DNA from 4 places in the Streptomyces sp. NPDC005438 genome. Region 4 is predicted to be linked to each of the others. Evidence: riboswitches for the same ligand, from Rfam matches in the RefSeq annotation. Region 4 holds a riboswitch; each other region holds the start of a gene.

Region 1 (2,153 bases), on a different contig from region 4:
GTGCGCTCCGGGTACGGCTGGGACCGGTGGGTGTCGGCCTCGGTGACCGCCGCCGCCCGTTCCCGTACCCGGGGGTCGTGGGTGATGGCGGAGCCGCTGCGGGAGGCGAGGTCGGCGCGGTTGGCCGACAGTTCGGCGGAGATGGTGTCGGTGCCCTGGGCCAGGCCCTTGGCGAGGGTCACCACCTCCCGCGACTTCTGCCGGGCGAAGGCCAGCCAGCGCAGGATCTGCGGGTCGATGTCCCGCTCCGGCGCGGTGTCCAGCGGCACGTGCAGCAGGGAGCAGGAGGGCGCCACGTCCACCCGGTCGGCCAGGCCCAGCAGGGTGCCCAGGGTGGAGAGGGACTTCTCCAGGTCGTTGATCCAGATGTTGCGGCCGTTGACCACTCCGGCCACCAGCCGCTTGCCGGGGAGCCCGCCGGCGGCGGCGAGGTCGTCCAGGTTGCCGGCGGCCCGCTCGGTGAAGTCCAGGGCCAGGCCCTCGACGGGGGACTTGGCGAGCACCGGGAGGGCCTCGCCGAGCCGGTCGAAGTAGGAGGCGACCAGCAGCTGGGGCCGGTCGGTCAGTCCGCCCAGCTCGCGGTAGGCGCGGGTGGCGGCGTTGAGTTCGGCCGAGGTGCGGTCCTGCACCAGGGCCGGTTCGTCCAGCTGCACCCACTGGGCGCCGGCGGCCCGCAGGTCGGCGAGCACCTCGGCGTACACCGGCAGCAGCCGGTCCAGCAGGGTGAGCGGGTCGAAGTCGGCGTCCACCTCGGGGGCGGGCTTGGCCAGCAGCAGGTAGGTGACCGGGCCGACCAGTACCGGGCGGGGGGTCAGGCCCAGGTCGAGGGCCTCGGTGAGTTCGGCGACCTGCTTGGTGGAGTCGGCGGTGAAGACGGTGTCCGGGCCCAACTCGGGGACCAGGTAGTGGTAGTTGGTGTCGAACCACTTGGTCATCTCCAGCGGCGCCACCTCCTGGGTGCCGCGCGCCATCGCGAAGTAGCCGTCCAGGGTGTCGGCCTCGACGGCCGCGCGGTGCCGGGAGGGTACGGCCCCGACCATCACGCTGGTGTCCAGCACGTGGTCGTAGTACGAGAAGTCGCCGGTCGGTACCTCGTGGACACCGGCCTCGGCGAGCTGGCGCAGCTTGGCGAGGCGCAGTTCGGTGGCCGTCTCCTTCAGGCTGTCGGCCGTGACCCGGCCCTTCCAGTAGCCCTCGATGGCCTTCTTCAGTTCCCGGTTGGGGCCCTGACGGGGGTAGCCGTACACGGTGGCCCGTGCTGCCGCGGCTGCGGACTTCGCTGTCACGGAACTCTCCTTCGCGAGTCTGGACTCTCCTGGTCCCGGGGACCACGCGAGGATGGCGACAGCGCGGTGGGCGCGCGGCGAGCGCTGCCACCGATGTGTACGCCGACCCACCCACGAGGTCACCGGATTGTCCGTGCGTGGGGTGCACACACGGGCAGCGGGCAGGTCTTCGGACTCACGGGCACGTCCACCGGGGCGGACACCTACCGGCCGTCGCTTCCCAGCCCTGGGGCCAGTGCCTGTGACGGCTTTCGTTCCCGTTCACCGCTGCGGGGCAGTCCCGGATTCCCACCGGGTTCCCTCTTGCGACGCACCCGCCTGGAGGGCGGGGCGAACCAGCTGCGTGCCCCACCCTACGGGCCGAGGTCGGATCCCGGTACGGGGTCGCCCGGATGCCGGACGCCGCCTCGGAACGGCCCATGGGTGCCGGTCCCCGAAGACCGGGGGAACGCGCAGGTCAGCGGTGGTCGTGGCGGGACGGCCGGGGTTCGGGCTCCCGGCGGCGCGTACCGCTCAGAGGGCCGGGGTGCGGGCCGGGGGCACGGTCCCGTCCGCCGGCGCCGTGGCGCGGCCGTCCGCTTCGGGGCTGGTCCGGGGCTGTTCGCCCTCCTCCTCGGGCTCCTCGCCCGGGCGCAGGGTGCGTACCCCTTCGAGGAGTTCGTCCACCAACTCCTCGACCTCCAGCCGCCGTTCCAGCTTCCGTACCTCGGTGAGCCGTGAGCGGACGGCGGCGGAACGGGGTGCCAGCAGCTGGCAGCAGTCCTCGTCGCGCAGTACCGACACCTCGGCGGTGCCGATCCGCTCCGCCTCGTTGATGATCTCCTGCTTCTCGAAGCCGATCAGCGGCCGGAGCATCGGCAGGGTGGC
Region 2 (2,153 bases), on a different contig from region 4:
ACCGGGATGGGTACGTTGACGCCGACCATGCCGACGCCGACCCGGCGGGTGAAGTCGCGGGCGGTGTCGCCGTCCCTGGTGAAGACGGACACCCCGTTGCCGTACTCGTGCTCGGTGGGCAGGCGCAGGGCCTCCTCGTAGTCGGCGGCGCGGACCACGGACAGCACCGGGCCGAAGATCTCCTCGCGGTAGATCCGCATGTCGGGGGTGACGCGGTCGAAGAGGGAGGCGCCCAGGAAGTAGCCGTCCGGGTGGCCGTCCAGGGTGAAGTCCCGTCCGTCCACGACCAGTTCGGCGCCTTCCTCCACTCCGGCGTCGATCAGTTCGCGTACCCGGTCCAGGGCGCTCTGGGCGACCAGGGGTCCGAAGTCGGCCTCGGGGTCGTCGCTGCGGCCCACCCGCAGGGTGGCGATGCGTTCGCGGAGGCGGGCGACGAGGGCGTCGGCGGTCTCCTCACCGACGGGTACGGCGACGGAGATGGCCATGCACCGCTCGCCGGCCGAGCCGTAGCCGGCGCCCACCAGGGCGTCGACGACCTGGTCCAGGTCGGCGTCGGGCATCACGACGAGGTGGTTCTTCGCGCCGCCGAAGCACTGGGCGCGCTTTCCGTGGGCGCTGGCCGTGGCGTACACGTACTCGGCGATGGGGGTGGAGCCGACGAAGCCGACGGCGCCCACGCGGGGGTCGGTGAGCAGGGTGTCGACGGCTTCCTTGCCGCCGTTGACCACGTTGAACACGCCCGGGGGCAGGCCGGCCTCGACGAACAGTTCCGCCAGGCGCAGCGGCACCGAGGGGTCCCGCTCGGACGGCTTCAGTACGAAGGAGTTGCCGCAGGCCAGCGCGGGGGCGCACTGCCACAGCGGGATCATGGCGGGGAAGTTGAACGGGGAGATGCCGGCGATGACGCCGATCGGCTGGCGCATCGAGTACACGTCGATGCCGCCGCCGGCGTTGTCGGTGAAGTCGCCCTTGAGGAGTTGGGGGATGCCGGCCGCGAACTCCACGACCTCCAGGCCCCGTTGGATGTCGCCGTGGGCGTCGGCGAGGGTCTTGCCGTGTTCGGCCGACAGCAGCGCGGCGAGTTCGTCCTGGTCGCGTTCGACCAGGCGCAGGAACTTCAGCAGGACCCGGGCGCGGCGCTGGGGGTTCCAGGCCGCCCATTCGGGCTGGGCCGCCTCGGCGTCGGCGATGGCCGCCTCGGTCTGGGTGCGGTCGGCCAGGTGGACCCGCGCCTGTACCTGGCCGGTGTTGGGGTCGTACACGTCGCCGAAGGGCCCGGAGACCTCCGGGACCCGCTTGCCTGCGACGAAGTGGGTGAGTTCGCGAACCATGGACAACCCGCTCTCTGGTGGTGTGGTCGAGGTGAGCAGAGCGCCGGCTTCCGGGGCGCGGACAGGCGGGGGTGCGTGGCCGTCGTCGCCGGTGCCGGGGGGTGGACCACTGTGGGGCGCACGCGAGGGACGGCCGGTACCGGGACGTCGACGTCCGCTCCGTGGGGCCGTCGCCCGGTGTGTGCCGCTGCCTGGGGCGTGGCGGTCCGGGGTCCTGGCGCGTTGGGCGCGCTACGGCGTACGGAGTGGGGGTCGGTGTCCTGGTGGCGGTGGCCCGGTGGGCGCTTGGGACGTGGTCCGGGGGCGTCAGGGCGCCGGTGTGGCGCTGGCCCCCGTGGGATCACCACAGATGCGGGGGGATACCGGTGTCATGTGCCTGCTCCATCCTCGTGGAAAGGGCTGATCATCCGCGGCCGGTATCCTGACTCCCGGATCTCAGCACCTCCGCCGGCCTTCCCGACTCGCGTCAGTGGCCCTGGCATCTTCCAGTGGGTGGCGGCCGTACTCCCCGGTCACAGTGGCGGGACCGTGCTGGACTCTCACCAGCTTCCCTGCACCGCGGACCTTACGTCCGCAACATATAGCTGGACGTCCTAGTAAGTCCAGGGTCCCCCCTTCCGGCCCGCCCACGGTACGGGCGAGGGCTGGGCCCCCGGGGAAGGTCGGGCCGGGGTGGCTGACGCCGGCCCACGGCGGAGGCCGGGTACCGGCTCATCGTGAACCGTCGGGGTGGCGGAGGGCACACGCCCGGGTGGCCGGCCCGTCGCGTGCCAGGCGGCCGGTTCCTTCATGTGGGCCGGCCCTGGGCTGTGGGGGTCGGCA
Region 3 (2,153 bases), on a different contig from region 4:
GACTTCTTCTTGTCGTCCTTCTTCTCGTCCTTCTTGTCCTTGTCCTTGGACTTGCCGTCCTTGGGGGACTCCTCGTCCTCGGGGTTCTGGTCGCGCTTCCCCTCGTCCTGGCCCTGGTCGTTGCCGGAGTCACCGGGCCGTTGGCCGCCGTTGCCGCCCTGGGAACCGCCCTGCGAGCCGCCCCCGGAGCCGCCGTTGCCTCCGCCGGGGGGCGGGGTGGACGGGCGGCGGGGTGTCATCCGGGGCGCGGGGGCGTCGTCCTGCTCGCGGTTGAGGGAGAAGGACCAGCCCTCGAAGCTGCCCTTGGGCGGGGTGCGGTAGGTGGCGCCGTACTGGCTGTAGGTCCACTTGCCGCCGTTGGAGGCGTGCCAGTACGACCAGTAGGCGGAGGCCGGCGGGGTGTCCACGCAGGACTCGCGGTCGGCGCCGGGCTTGTTCTCCAGGCGGCAGATGAAGGACTCGCCCCAGCGGTTGGTGCCGGTGACCCGGATGCCGGCGGCCTTCAGGGCGGCCAGTCCGTTCTTCTGGGCGCCCACCGCGCAGCGCACCAGGGTGCCGCCGCCCAGTTCACGGAAGTCCACCACCACGGTCACGCCGTTGCCGTCGGGGCAGACGCCGGCCCGGCTCAGGGCGGGGGCGTGGGCGGGAGTGGCGGCGTGCGCGGGAGCGGCGGTGCCGAGGCCGAGTACGGTCGCCAGCAGCGACACCGCGAGGGCGGCGATCCCGGTGCGGAGGGCGCCGCCCCACCGCTTGAGCACACCAACCATGTCGCGGTGCCTTCCAGTTCGGGGCCGACGGCGGGGCCCCGACCCTCGTTCAGACGGCCGCCCCTGACGCCTTCCGGTGAGGAGGCGGCAGGGGCCGGTGAACCAGGGGTTCCAAGCTCCACGCTGTAGACCATGACAGGGGGAAGTGGTGCACGTAGCGCGGTGGGAGGTCCGGCTCGCGGCATGGGTGGCCGCTCACGGTTGCAGGTCAGCGCCGGACTTCCACCGGCTTTCCCCAGTCACGTACGCATGAAGTTGTGGCCCCTCACCCGGAGGGGTCACCAAATGGTATGCCCGGGCGCCTGGTTGAACCACCCTGCCGGTTGTTACTCCGGCCACTGCCGGCGCCCCCGGAGGGCGGTGCCGGTACGGTCGCCGCCGCCTCCTGGTGGGCCCCGGTGAGGGTTCGAGGTCTGTCGGGGGCCGGCCGGTCAGGCCCGGCGTCCCCGGCTGGCGGCACCTCAACTCCCCTGCGGTGAAGGCCCGTTGGCCTGGGCCGTCGGCTGCTATCCTGTTCGCGGACCACGCCTCCCCCGCCGGGCACCGCCCAGGCCAGGGGAGGCTTTTTCGCGCCCCGCCGCCCCCGCCCGTCCGGCTCGTCCGCCGGCGCCCGCGGCGCGGCCCCACGGCGTCGGCGTCCCGCCGTCCGCCTCCCTTCCGTCTCCCGAGGAGAGCCATGTCCCCTGTGTCCCTGCGCCGCGCCGACACCGACGACCACCCCGCACTGGAACGCCTGTGGCTGATGTTCCGGCACGACATGTCGGAGTTCGACGGCACCCTGCCCCGCCCCGACGGGACCTTCCGCGAGGAGCGGCTCCGCTCGGCGCTCACCGACCCCGACTGGGCGCCCTACCTGCTGTTGAGCGAGGACCGTCCGGCCGGGCTGGTGTTCGTACGGAGCCTGAGCACGGCACCCCGGGTGCTCAACAGCTTCTTCGTGGCCCGGGGAGCGCGCGGGTCGGGCCTGGGGATGTGGGCGGCGCGCGAGGTGGTGGGCCGGCATCCGGGCCCGTGGGAGGTGGCCTTCCAGGAGGCCAACCCCGGCGCCGTCCGGTTCTGGCGTCGGGTCGCCACCGAGGTGGCCGGCCGGGAGTGGAGCGAGGAACGCCGGCCGGTGCCGGGGCGGCCGGACGTGCCCCACGACGTCTGGATCTCGTTCGACGCCCCAGCCCGCCCCGGCACCTGACCCCACCCCTCGGGCGCCCCGGGCCGCTACTACGGGCACCCGTACGGGAGTTGGCGGGCCAGGTGGCCCGGAAGCCGGGGGACTCACACGGCCACCCCTCTGTTCCTCCGGGCGGATCTGGGCCAGACTGGGCCGAACACATACCCCACCGGGGTATACGAGGAGGCCGTGATGACATCCGCTGAGGCACCGTCCGTCCC
Region 4 (2,153 bases):
CGCACAGCTGATCAGCCCCGGGCGATCTCCCCCCGACCCCAGGGTGCTCCGACCCCGGGGTGCTGACCGAACGCCTCCACCCCCCGTACGTCGACCCTGACGGGCAACGCCATGCCCGTACTTCGGCGCCGACCCCGGCTGGCGTCGACCACCCTCGGGGTGCTGCCCGATCACCGTGACCGCCCGCTCTCCACGGTGCCTGTCGTCGGCCGACCGGACCATCGCCCTCGGTGTCCGGCGAACTCTCCCGCCCCGGGGGAGGGTTGGCGAGGACCCTCCGTACCCCGAACGACGGCCCCGCCGCCCGCGACCGCGCCTCCCGGCCGCCCCCACCCCCGAGTTGAGGGCTTCCACGGAACCGGGCGGACCGGTGACCCGCCGAAGAGGCTGAGCGCCGAGGGCGTCCCCGCGTCGACAGCGGCAAGGTCGGGCGCGTCGCCCACCTCGCCCCGTGGCGTCGCCCCGCCCTCTTCCCCGGGGGGGTGACTCCGCCACCTCCGGGGGGCGCTGCCCCCGGCCCCCTCGACGTCGACGCCGAGCGGCCGTCCGAGGGTGGCCGCGTCACCCTCCGGCTCGCCCCCTGATGCCCTCGGTGTCCGCCCCCGGGGAACCCTCAACGAGGTTGCCGCCAGGGGGAGTTGGGGGCGTGTGTGCGCGGGCGTGCCGAAGGTGCGCGTGCCGCCTTTCGCGGGGCGCGCGCACCCGGGGTTCGGCCTCTGCCGGCCGTCGAACTTAGGTATACCTAAATTCTTCTCGCAACACAATATCTGGTGCCGTACACAACGGGGTGCTCTAGATGTAGTGTTGGCGGTGCTGGTGGTTCGCCGGACGTGAGAGCGTGCGGCGTCGCAAGAGGGAACCCGGTGGGAATCCGGGACTGCCCCGCAGCGGTGAGTGGGAACGACCGCCGTCATGAGCACTGGGTCCGCCGAGCGGGCCCGGGAAGCGACGGTCAGTAGGCGTCCTGACTCCCGTCAGGCCGTGCCCGCGAGTTCGAAGACCTGCCACCGGTGCGCGGCGATGCCCGCCGCGCGCTTCGAGGCCCCGAGGGAGGGTCGCGTGGCCGTCGTACGGACCGGGGTCCGGCGTGTTTCCTGTCGCCGCCCGCGGTCCGCCTCGTACGCCACCGCTCCCTGCCCCGGTCCTCGGTCGACGGAGACGGGAACGAGCGAGAGGAGGCGGCGACGGATGAGCGGTCTCGTGTACTTCTCCAGCGTCTCGGGGAACACCAGGCGGTTCGTGGAGAAGCTCGGTCTGGGCGCCACACGCATCCCGCTGCACCCCCACCGCGAGGGGATGCCTCGGGTCACCGAACCGTACGTCCTCATCGTGCCGACCTACGGCGGTGGAGAGCGGGCCGGAGCGGTGCCCAAACAGGTGGTCCGCTTCCTCAACATCGAGGCCAACCGGGCGCTCCTGCGTGGGGTGATCGCCTCCGGCAACACCAACTTCGGCGCGGACTACTGCCTGGCGGGCCGGGTCATCGCCGCCAAGTGCCAGGTCCCGGAGCTGTACCGATTCGAACTGCTGGGCACGGACCGCGACGTCCGCGCCGTGAGGGAAGGACTGCGGAAGTTTTGGACACCACACTCATCAGCGGCGAGGCCGGTGGCGTGAACACCGGGAACGTGAACAGCGCCGAAGCCGCCCCCGCCCCGTCCGCGCGGGAATCGGTCGGCACGCGTCGGGACTACCACGCGCTCAACGCCATGCTGAACATGTACGACTGCGACGGACGCATCCAGTTCGACAAGGACCGTGAGGCGGCCCGTCAGTACTTCCTCCAGCACGTCAACCCCAACACGGTGACGTTCGCGACGCTGCGGGAGAAGGTCGACTACCTGATCGACAACGACTACTACGAGGCGGCCCCGTTCAGGCGCCACGGCTGGGAGTTCGTCGAGGAGCTGTACCGGCGGGCCCACGCTCACCAGCACCGTTTCCGCACCTTCCTGGGCGCGTTCAAGTACTACACCTCGTACACCCTGAAGACCTTCGACGGCACGCGCTACCTGGAGCGGTACGAGGACCGGATCGTGGCCACCGCCCTCCATCTGGCGGCCGGCGACGAGGAGTTGGCCACCCGGCTGGTGGACGAGATGCTGACCGGACGCTTCCAGCCCGCCACCCCCACCTTCCTCAACGCCGGCAAG

The links. Region 4 has a riboswitch for cobalamin ahead of nrdI (class Ib ribonucleoside-diphosphate reductase assembly flavoprotein NrdI). Riboswitches for the same ligand answer to the same signal wherever they lie in the genome.
Region 1: it holds a riboswitch for cobalamin, as region 4 does, so the genes downstream of both, metE (5-methyltetrahydropteroyltriglutamate--homocysteine S-methyltransferase) here and nrdI (class Ib ribonucleoside-diphosphate reductase assembly flavoprotein NrdI) in region 4, are expected to answer to the same signal.
Region 2: it holds a riboswitch for cobalamin, as region 4 does, so the genes downstream of both, ABZT14_RS12225 (CoA-acylating methylmalonate-semialdehyde dehydrogenase) here and nrdI (class Ib ribonucleoside-diphosphate reductase assembly flavoprotein NrdI) in region 4, are expected to answer to the same signal.
Region 3: it holds a riboswitch for cobalamin, as region 4 does, so the genes downstream of both, ABZT14_RS07135 (hypothetical protein) here and nrdI (class Ib ribonucleoside-diphosphate reductase assembly flavoprotein NrdI) in region 4, are expected to answer to the same signal.

The regions. Positions count from the first base shown of each region.
Region 1 covers NZ_JBEXEP010000002.1:528,100-530,252, forward strand. Annotated here, with positions in the region: gene metE (5-methyltetrahydropteroyltriglutamate--homocysteine S-methyltransferase) at 1-1,286, opposite strand, end outside; cobalamin riboswitch at 1,429-1,641, opposite strand; gene thiI (tRNA uracil 4-sulfurtransferase ThiI) at 1,800-2,153, opposite strand, start outside.
Region 2 covers NZ_JBEXEP010000004.1:442,828-444,980, reverse strand. Annotated here, with positions in the region: gene ABZT14_RS12225 (CoA-acylating methylmalonate-semialdehyde dehydrogenase) at 1-1,331, opposite strand, end outside; cobalamin riboswitch at 1,725-1,914, opposite strand.
Region 3 covers NZ_JBEXEP010000002.1:537,416-539,568, reverse strand. Annotated here, with positions in the region: gene ABZT14_RS07135 (hypothetical protein) at 1-767, opposite strand, end outside; cobalamin riboswitch at 914-1,049, opposite strand; gene ABZT14_RS07130 (GNAT family N-acetyltransferase) at 1,444-1,953, shown strand; gene ABZT14_RS07125 (hypothetical protein) at 2,125-2,153, shown strand, end outside.
Region 4 covers NZ_JBEXEP010000006.1:212,495-214,647, reverse strand. Annotated here, with positions in the region: cobalamin riboswitch at 801-1,024, shown strand; gene nrdI (class Ib ribonucleoside-diphosphate reductase assembly flavoprotein NrdI) at 1,189-1,617, shown strand; gene nrdE (class 1b ribonucleoside-diphosphate reductase subunit alpha) at 1,629-2,153, shown strand, end outside.